Regions from separate parts of the Pseudomonas sp. PS02288 genome, predicted to be linked through region 1. Evidence: riboswitches for the same ligand, from Rfam matches in the RefSeq annotation. Region 1 holds a riboswitch; each other region holds the start of a gene.

The links. A riboswitch is a leader RNA that binds a small molecule or an ion and turns the genes downstream of it on or off. The one in region 1 is predicted to bind cobalamin.
Region 2: it holds a riboswitch for cobalamin, as region 1 does, so the genes downstream of both, cobO (cob(I)yrinic acid a,c-diamide adenosyltransferase) here and QMX85_RS10510 (TonB-dependent receptor) in region 1, are expected to answer to the same signal.
Region 3: it holds a riboswitch for cobalamin, as region 1 does, so the genes downstream of both, btuB (TonB-dependent vitamin B12 receptor) here and QMX85_RS10510 (TonB-dependent receptor) in region 1, are expected to answer to the same signal.

Annotation. Positions count from the first base shown of each region.
Region 1 is NZ_JASCPA010000021.1:8,066-11,333, forward strand. It holds gene QMX85_RS10510 (TonB-dependent receptor) at 1-1,352, opposite strand, end outside; cobalamin riboswitch at 1,451-1,673, opposite strand; gene QMX85_RS10515 (hypothetical protein) at 1,823-2,833, opposite strand; gene QMX85_RS10520 (type IV pilin protein) at 3,219-3,268, shown strand, end outside.
Region 2 is NZ_JASCPA010000071.1:7,833-11,100, reverse strand. It holds gene QMX85_RS20945 (ABC transporter substrate-binding protein) at 1-785, opposite strand, end outside; gene cobO (cob(I)yrinic acid a,c-diamide adenosyltransferase) at 827-1,432, opposite strand; cobalamin riboswitch at 1,602-1,817, opposite strand; cobalamin riboswitch at 1,890-2,121, shown strand; gene QMX85_RS20935 (CbtB domain-containing protein) at 2,255-2,440, shown strand; gene QMX85_RS20930 (CbtA family protein) at 2,452-3,147, shown strand; gene QMX85_RS20925 (hypothetical protein) at 3,246-3,268, opposite strand, start outside.
Region 3 is NZ_JASCPA010000012.1:83,520-86,787, reverse strand. It holds gene btuB (TonB-dependent vitamin B12 receptor) at 1-1,354, opposite strand, end outside; cobalamin riboswitch at 1,429-1,660, opposite strand; gene QMX85_RS07655 (metallophosphoesterase) at 1,824-2,654, shown strand; gene QMX85_RS07650 (C40 family peptidase) at 2,681-3,208, opposite strand.

The DNA.
Region 1 (3,268 bases):
TATAGCGACAATTCAAGGCGCGTGGCTTTGGCCAGCTGGCTGCGCCACTGCAGCTCGAAGCTACGTGCCTTTTCAGGATCAAGATCAAGGTTGCCCCCGCCAAAGGGGTCGTACAGATCGTTGAAGGTCGGCGCGCGGAATGCTTCGCTATAAGACGCGATCAGGTCGTTGTCGGGATTTAAATGATAAGTGAATGCGCCGTTCCAACTGGTATGGCTGCCATAGGCCTGATTATCGTCGTAGCGTGCACCCAGTTCGGTAGAGAAGCTGCCGGTCTCGATGCGATGCAGAACAAAGAAGCCGTGGTTCCAACGCGAATCCTTGATAAAAGCGTTGTCGCTGTTTAGCCGGTCCTCATACCAATCGGCTCCCAGCTGGAGTCGCTGGGCGTCGGTGAGTTCGAACTGGTTCACCCAGGATGCCTGGTCGCGATAGGTGTTGTAGACCGAGTTTCCATAGGACGCATGAGAGGTCTGCCTGTCTTCGGCGTGCCCTAGTTCAACACGACCACTCCATTGATCGTTCATTTCTGCTTCGAGAAATGCGCTACCGCTGGAAAGCTCAAAATCGGTATCCGCCGGGGTGGTCGGGTAATCGGAGTTGTCGTATTCACTCTGGCCACTCTGGCGCAGCAGGCTGATACCTCCGTTCAACGTATCGCTGAAACGATGTGACAGGCTCAGGCTGAATGCCCTGTTGCGGTAGGCACTGTCATCGCTTCCGGGAAGGTCGGTTCGCTGAGTGCCCACGGTCTCGCCAAGGGATGCACTGAGGTCGAAGCGGGTTTCCTCATCTCCGCCCGCGATGCCCAGGCTGCGCTCGAAGGTGCCATGGCTGCCAATCCCGAAGTGAAGGCGTGGGGTCAGTCCAGCATCTCCTCGACGGGTAAATATCTGCACCACGCCCCCAATCGCGTCTGCGCCGTACAGTGCGGAGCGGCCCCCTCGCACCACCTCCACACGTTCGATCTGGTTGAGATTCAGGTTCTCCAATGCACTGGTGCCACTGGAGGCGCTGGAGATGCGTACGCCGTCCACTAGGACCAAGGTCTGAGCGCTGCTCGTGCCCCGCATAAACAGCCCGGACAGGCTGCCCGGCCCACCATTGCGCGCGATACTCACACCCGGAGCATGACGCAGCAGGTCCAGTACGTCGCTTGCCTGCAGCCGCTCGATGTCGGCGCGGGTGAACACGGTGCTGGCGGCGGAGCTCTGGCTGCGCGCCTCGACGCTGCGATTGGCGGTGACCAGCAGTTCGTCGAGTTTCAGCGCGTCGTCCTGCGACGGGGTTTCGGCCAGGGCCGGCAGGGTCGGCAGCAGGGCCAGGGTCAAGGCGAGGCGGGAAAGCGTCATGGGAAATCCTCAAGGTCGGCGAGACGTTCGAGGAGGGCAGGCAGACGCGGGCCGTTTCGTGCGCGGGCCGACGCCTGATGGTGTCGCCCTCCGCAACACCAGTGGCATTCCGCCGTGGCCGGTCTCCGGGCTCTCGACGCGGCTCGCGCTCGCCTTCCCATGCATGCGCACAGTGGCCGTTGAGCGGAGTGCGATCCGGGCGGATCGCGGTCGATTACCGTTGCGGGGGCAGCGCCGGGTTTGCCCAGTAAGACTGGGGCGCACCGGCTTCCCGATTAACGCCGGCCCTGTGGCCCGCGTACCTCGGCGGAAATGAAAACGTCGCGCACCTTAGTCGGCGCCCTCGAGGAAAACAAGGACGCTGCGTCGGCCCGGAGGCGGGATGTGGTCGCGCGGGTAGCCTACGGAGCGGCTTCGGCCGGCTTCTTCGTCACCACCTACAGGAACTGCGGGCCCTAGAGCGGCGCCTGTCAGACCCAGTCCTGGGCCTTCATCTCGCTCTTCAGGTAGGCGTAATAGACCGGCGCGGCGACCAGTCCGGCGATGCCGAAGGCGGCCTCGAACACCAGCATCGCCAGGAGCAGCTCCCAGGCCTTGGCGTTGATCTGCCCGCCGACGATCCGCGCATTGAGGAAGTACTCGACCTTGTGGATCAGGATCAGGTACGCCAGCGCGCCCACGGCGACCCAGAGCGACAGCGAGAAACCGACGATGAAGATCGCGGTGTTGGAGATCAGGTTGCCGATCACCGGCAGCAGCCCGACGACGAAGGTCAGCACGATCAGCGTCTTGGTCAGCGGCAGGTGAATGCCGAACAGCGGCAGCACACCCATCAGGAAGACCCCGGTGAACGCCGTGTTGAGCAGGGAAATCTTGAACTGGGCGAAGACGATGTTGCGGAACGCCGCGGTGAACCGCGTCACCCGCACCAGCAGCTCGCCTGCCAGCGGCTTGAGCGTCTGCGGATCGGGCAGGCGCTGCAGCGCGACCACGGCGCCGAGGATCATGCCGATCAGCACGGTGACGAACAGATGCGCCGCGCCCTTGCCGAGCAGTTGCAGCTCGCCGACGTGACGGCGCAGCCAGTCGTGCAGGGTCAGGCGGACGTCGTCGACGTTGGCCGGCAGGTAGGCCACCAGCCCCTCGGGCACCTGCTCGCGCACGCGGTCGACCACGCCCATCAGCTTGCCGAGCATCTGTCCCGGATTGTTCAGTTCCAGCAGGGCGAAGGAGAACGCGCTGGCGAACGCCAGCGTCAGCACCCCGACGACCATGACGCCGAGCAGCCCGACCGTCAGCAGACGCCCGAGATGACCAGCGAACAGGCGTTGCAACAGCGGCGCCAGGCTGTTCACCAGTTCGAATACCAGCAGCCCGGCGAGCAGGCTCGGCAACAGTTTGAGCGGCAGGACGAGAATCAGGGCGATGCCCAGAATCAGCAGACTGGCGTAGCAGAAGGTGCGGCGGGAGGAATTGCTCATGAAGTCCTGATCGGATGACGGCCTGACAGCGACCGACAATCTGCCAGCAGTCCCCGCACATTGCCAGCCGCATGAAATGACAAAATTTGACCTGGGCCGGCAGCGGCAGGAAAAGACGCCGGGGAAACTCCCAAGACGCTGGCCCCGTGCCTTCATGCTAGACGCCATACTGCCGAAAAAGCCCGCTTCAGGGCCGTTCCTGCCGCTTCGTTGAAGCCGCCGTCCGCCGTTGAAAAAAATCTAATTCAGCAAAAATAACGGCTTACTTCTCAAAGACGAATTCCCAGGCAACCTTTTGCCGGGAAGGGGGGTCGATTGGCTTATGAATAACCACCTGCTAACCAACCCTGCACGGATTGTCGGTGCCGCTCGCTGCCCCCGGGCAATCCTCTCCTTCGCGAAAACCGGTGCGCGGCACGCGGCTGTCCGCCGTGG
Region 2 (3,268 bases), on a different contig from region 1:
CAGCGGTTGCCGCCGATGCTGACCACCGGTCTGGCGGCCATCAGTTGCTGCAGGCGCGGGTGCCGCGAATAGGCGGACTTGGCGTAACCGTCGTCGACCAGCAGGTCGGCGGTGACGAACACGTCTGGCGGCCGGGCGATGAGCTCCTCGAGGGCATAGCGGCCCCAGCCGGAGCGGCCGAGGTCGGCCATGTGGTTGCGCACGCCGACCGCCTGGAAGACGTTGTCGACGTAGGTGTTGGCGCCGGCGCTGCCGCCGTTGGCGCGCAGGTAGAGCGCGCTGAACGGGCGCGGATGTTGGCGCAGCCGCGCCAGGCGGGCCTGCACGTCGGCCACCAGCGCGGCGCCGGCCTCCTCGCGACCGATCTGCGCGGCGACGAAGCGGGTGCTGTCGAAAATCTGCTGCCAGGTGGTCGGGTACGGCAGCACCACGGTGCGGATGCCGTGGCGGGCCAGCAGCTCGGCGCGGTTGTGCGTCTGCCAGCGTCGCGAGGCGAGCACGATGTCCGGGTGCAGGGCGATGATTTCCTCGGCGCCGGCATCGTTGGCCGGAAAGCGCCGCGCCCGCTCGGGCATCGACGACACCCGCGCGTCCTGGCTCTTGCGCGACACCGAGAGCAGTTGCTCCGGGGCCGCCAGGCTCAGTGCCAACATGTCCGCGCAGAGGTTGGTCGAGACCACCGTCGGCAACGGGGCCGCGCCGGCCAGCGGCGCGAGCCCGAGCAGCAGCCAGGCCAGCAGGCGCGCCGCCGCATGGGCGCCGCCCGCAGGATGGATACGCGCCATCGCCGCAGACCGACGCACTCGCCGAACCGCCCAGTTGCGCATCAGAAATCGATACCCGCCTGGCCTTTCACGCCGGCGTTGTAGGCGTGTTTGACGTCGCGGATCTCGCTCACCGTGTCGGCCAGCTCGATCAGCTCGGGCTTGGCCGCGCGGCCGGTGATGATCACGCTCTGGCTGGCCGGGCGCGCACGGATGGCGTCGAGCACCATCTCCAGGTCGAGGTAGTTGTACTTGAGCATGTAGGTCAGCTCGTCGAGCAGCACCAGGTTCAGCCGCGGGTCGGCGAGCATGCGCGAGGCGTGGGTCCAGGCCTCGTCGGCGGCGAGCTTGTCGGCGTCCCAGTTCTGCGTGTTCCAGGTGAAGCCGGTGGCCATCGCGTGATACTCCACCAGCGGCGCGTTCTGCCGCAGGTAGGTGACTTCGCCCGAAGCCTGGGTGCCCTTGATGAACTGCACCACGCCGGCCCGATGGCCGTAGCCGAGCGCGCGGTACAGGGTGCCGAAGCCGGAGGTGCTCTTGCCCTTGCCGTTGCCGGTGATCAGCACGACGATGCCGCGCTCCACCTGGGCGCGCTCGATGCCGGCGTCGACCACCTCCTTCTTGCGCTTCATCCGCTCGGCGTGGTTCTGCTTCTTCTGTTCGTCGATCATCGCTGCACACTCCAGGCCCATGCGCCGCCGCGCGGGCGGGCAGGATTCGATGGCACGAACCACGGGCAGGGACGCGATGCGCAGGCATCGCGCGCAGGTGACGAGACTGAGGAAGGCTGCGCGAGGCAGACGACAGCACCGGCAACCACCCACACCCCGGGGTACGTACCTTGTTCTCGAATCAGGCCGGTCTTCTGGCTCGCCTTCATCCGATCACCGCGCCTTCCCGACCGGAGTCAGTGGCATCGTGCGGTTTCGTCAGGCTCTACAGCAGCGGGGGCTGCGCCGGAATGCTCGAAGGGTTTACCCCCGAGGTCACCGGACTTCCCGTTTCAGCCCCTCGCGCGGTCGCGCTCGGGGCACCTGTTCGTTGGCCGGCAGGGTAGCCTTTCGCCGGGGCCGGGGCAATCGCACGAACGCCGGCCCGGTTGACGAGGCACCACCTTCGTGATGAGGTGGCGCGTGTTTTTCAGGTGTCTCGTGTCAACGCCACGAGGTTAAACGGGAAGCCGGTGGGTCCGATCCAGGCGATCGAGCGAGTCCGGCGCTGCCCCCGCAACGGTAAGCGAGCGAAGCCTTCGGCATACCACTGGACCGCGATCCGGGAAGGTGAAGACTTCAGGCCTGTACGCCACGTACAGGCCGCCTCGCCAGCCCGGAGACCGGCCTGGAATCCCTTTGGCAACCCGCGGTGGGCGGGACGCGCCGGAAACAGGCCCGCTTCACCGCGTGTGCGATTGCCGCATTCACGCGCCCCGCCTGCCCGTCTTGCGTCCTTCCACGCGTGCCGATCACTCGACTCATTGGAAGGTCTTCATCATGACAAGCCGCACGCTGCCCTCCAGCACCGCCGTTACGCTCCCCCTCTCGCAACGCCTGACGCTGGCCGTCGGCAGCATCCTGATCGGCGCCGCGCTGATCTACTTCGCCGGGTTCTCGCACATGGAGCTGGTGCACAACGCCGCCCACGACACCCGCCACAGTGCCGCCTTCCCCTGCCACTGAGGAGCGAACCGATGATCAAGCGCATCGCACAGACGGCGGGCTTCTCCGGGCTGCTGGCGGCCATTTTCCTGACCCTGCTGCAGAGCTTTTGGGTCAGCCCGCTGATCCTGAAGGCGGAAACCTACGAAAACGCCGGCGCCAGCGCGCAGGCCGAGCACAGCCACGAAGCCGGCGCAGCGGCCCATGAGCACGGCGGCGAAGCCTGGAGCCCGGAAGACGGCCTGCAGCGCACCCTGTTCACCGGCCTCGGCAACCTGGTCGTGGCGGTCGGTTTTGCCCTGATGCTCGCCGGCCTCTACACCCTGCGCGCACCCGGCAGGACCTGGCAGGGCCTGCTCTGGGGCCTGGGCGGTTTCGCCGTGTTCAACCTGGCGCCGTCCCTCGGCCTGCCGCCGGAAGTGCCGGGCACCGCGGCCGCCGACCTGCTGCTGCGCCAGTACTGGTGGATCGGCACGGCGCTGGCCACCGCGGCCGGTCTGGGGCTGATAGCCTTCGGCCGCAACTGGGCGCTGCGCATCCTTGGTCTGGCGTTACTGCTGGTGCCGCACCTGATCGGCGCGCCGCAGCCGGACGTCCACCAAAGCCTGGCGCCCGAAGCCCTGGCACAGGAGTTCATCTACGCCTCCCTGCTGACCAACGCCCTGTTCTGGGCCGCCCTCGGCCTCGCCAGCGCCTGGTTCTTCAGCCGCGCCAGGCGCAGCGTCTGATACAGCCGGCAGATTGCTCCAAGGCGCACCCCGAGTTTCACTTGCCTCGTAGGGTGCGCATGCGCACCACAATCGCCGCCAAGGTACGCGCGGTGCCCCTACAGCAGTCGACGCAGGCAAT
Region 3 (3,268 bases), on a different contig from region 1:
AGGCGTGCTGCCCTTCCAGGCCGAATTCGAGGTTGCGCGATTTCTCCGCATCGAGGTCCGGGTTGCCGTTCACCGGGTGATAGAACTGGTTGAAGGTCGGCGCCTTGAACGCGGTGCCGTAGCTGCTGGTGAAGCGCAGCGCATCGCTCAGCGCGAACGCCCAGCCGAGGTTGCCGGTGGTGTGGTTGCCGAACTGCTCGTTGCGGTCGCGGCGCAGGCTGAGCTGCCACTCGTTGCGCCCGAAGCTGGCCAGGTACTGGCCGAACAGCCCGTCGTTGTCGCGCGAATCCTCGCGGAAGGCGGTGGTGCCGTTCACCTCGTCGTGCAGGTGGTCGTAGCCGAGCGTAAGCAACTGGCCGGCGGCGACGCTGAAGTCGTTCTGCCAGCTGAAGCTGTCGCGACGGGTGTCGATGCGCGTGTTGAAGGTGGAGCCGGAGTAGGTGTCGTTCTTGTCCTCGCTGCGGCCGGCCTGCAGGGTCATCAGCCACGGCTCCAGGGGACGATAGCGGGCGCGGACGCCGGCGACCTTCTGCACGCCGTCGGCGTTGGCGCGGGTGCCGGAATCGTAGTCGTTGTGCGAGTTCGACTGCAGCAGGTTGCCGTCCAGCTCCAGGCCGCTGGCGAAGCGATAGCCACCGCTGAAGGTGCCGGCCAGTTCGCGGTAACCGTCCGCGTCGGGCTCGTAGCCGGCCGTGGCGGAGCGCGCGCTGATGCCGTCGGTGGCATTGCTGCTGACGCCCAGGTTGTACCAGCCGTCGCGATCGCCACCGGAAACGCCGGCGCTGCCGCTGTAGCTGTCGTGGGTCCCGTAGCCGGCGGAAAGGAATGGCTTGGCGCCGCCGTTCGCATTGCCCTTGCGGGTGAAAATCTGGATCACCCCGCCGATGGCGTCCGAGCCATACATCCCCGAACGCGGGCCGCGAACCACCTCGATGCGCTCGATCAGCTCGACCGGCAGGTTCTGGAAGGCGGCATCACCGGTGGTCGCCGAGCCGACGCGAATGCCGTCGATCAGCACCAGCACATGGTTGGAGTTGCTGCCGCGCAGGCTGACCGAGGTGCTCTTGCCGGGGCCGCCGTTGTTCACCAAGCTGACGCCGGGCACGCGGCGCAGCAGTTCGGGCACCGAGGTAGCCTGGCTGCGCTCGATCTGCTCGCGGTCGATCACCGTGGTCGCCGCGATGCCCTCCTGCGAGGTGCGCGTGGCGGTGCTGACCTGTTCGTCGAGCAACAGGGGTTGTTCGGCCGCTACGGCCAGGGAAAGCGAGGAAAAGCCCAGCAGCGAAAATGCCGCCGGCCTGAGAAAAGGCGTGCGCTTCAAGGAATGGTCTCCGCCGTGCCACCCGCACGACATAAGCAGGGAAAGGCGGCGGAGAGCTGCGACGCAGCGGCCAGGAAAGGCAGATACGCCCAGCAACGCCCTCCGCGATGCCGTGAACTGCGACAGGCCGGTCTCCGGGCTTGCGAGAGGAACCTTCGGGTTCCGGCGAACGCACCTTCCCATGCAGAGCACAGTGGTTAACGCGGTCGCACGACTCGCCTACCGTTGCGGGGGCAGCGCCGGAATGGTCCTTCTCGGGGTTCGAGGCAGGACGCACCGGCTTCCCTGTTTCACCCCGCCGACGTCGATCGGAGGGGCACCTGAAGCAAGCCGCGAAGGGTAGAGGCTGGGCCGGAACGCGTCAATCGCCGGCATCCGGGAGAACCTGACCGGCATGTTCGGTGACCGGGATTTCGCTTCGGGAGGGACTTTTTCCGCAGCGAACCTATCGAAACCTCTGTTACGTCCCCCGAACGAGGCCAAGGCAGGTACTGTTTCGCCCATGACGACGATCCTACAAATCTCCGACACCCACTTCGGCACCGAGCGGCCTGAGGTGGTGGCCGCACTCGAAGACCACGTGCGCGAACACGGCGCCGACCTGCTGATTCTTTCCGGCGACATCACCCAGCGGGCCCGCCCGGAACAGTTCGCCGCCGCGCAGGCGTTCGTGCAGCGCCTGGAACGCCACGGCATCCCCGACACGCTGGTGATTCCCGGCAACCACGACATCCCGCTGTACAACGTCGTCGAACGTTTCTTAAGGCCGTACGCCAATTACCGGCGACATTTCGGCAGGGAGCTGGAACCGGTGTTCGAGAACGACGAACTGCTGGTGATCGGGCTCAACACCACCGCGCCGCGTCGCCACAAGGATGGCCTGGTGACCGCGGAGCAGGTGCGCCGCGTCTGCCAGCACCTGCGCACCTCGGCGCCCGGCAAGCTGCGCATGGTGGTGGCACACCAGCCGTTCGGCGCGATGGTCAGCAGCGACCTGAGCAACCTGCAGCACGGCGCCTCCCACGCGCTCAGCCGCTGGGCCGAGGCCGGGCTCGACCTGGTGCTGGGCGGGCACATTCACCTGCCCTACGTGCTGCCCCTGAGCAAGCAGTACCCGCAGCTGTCGCGGGAGATCTGGATGGTGCAGGCCGGGACCACGCTCTCGTCGCGGGTGCGCGGGACTTCGCCGAACTCCTTCAACAAGCTGCGCGTCGGCAAGGCCGGTAGCAAACAGGCGTGCGTGGAGCGCTGGGACTGGCTAGATGGCCGCTTTGTCCTCGGCTCGCACTTCGATCTGGAATGGCCGGTGCCCGGCGCCGCACGGCAGGCGTGAGCACGGGCACGGCGTGGAGGGTTGGTTCAGGGGTTGCGTGCGAGGTGATCGCCGTCGAGCACACGCTTGGCGCTCAGGTAGCTGCGCTGCCAGTAGGCATCGGCCAGCCTGTCCAGGCGAACCGTGCCGCCGCTGGACGGCGCATGCACGAAGCGCCCCTCGCCCACGTAGATGCCGGCATGGCTGACGGTGCGTCCGCCACTGGTGGCGAAGAACAGCAGGTCGCCCGGCTGCAACGCCGCGCGTGACACGCTGGGCGCGCGCAGGTTGACCAGTTCTCCGGTGGAGCGCGGCAGCTTGATGCCGGCGGCGTCGCGATAGACGAAGCCGATCAGTCCGCTGCAGTCGAAACCGCTGTCCGGCGTATTGCCACCGTAGCGATAAGGCGTGCCGACGAGGCCGAGCGCGCGGAACAGCACGTCATCCGACGAGGGCGAGAACTGTGCGGAGGGATCGACGAATACCGGCTGGGGAGCCGAGGGCGGCGGGCTGCTGGCGCAGGCACCCAGTAGAGCAGCGACGAATATGAGCGAGAGACGAGCCGGACAGGCCATGACGGGCGATCCTTATCCTGAGTGCGGCTACTCTGCCGACAGCCCGGCCCAGACGCAAGC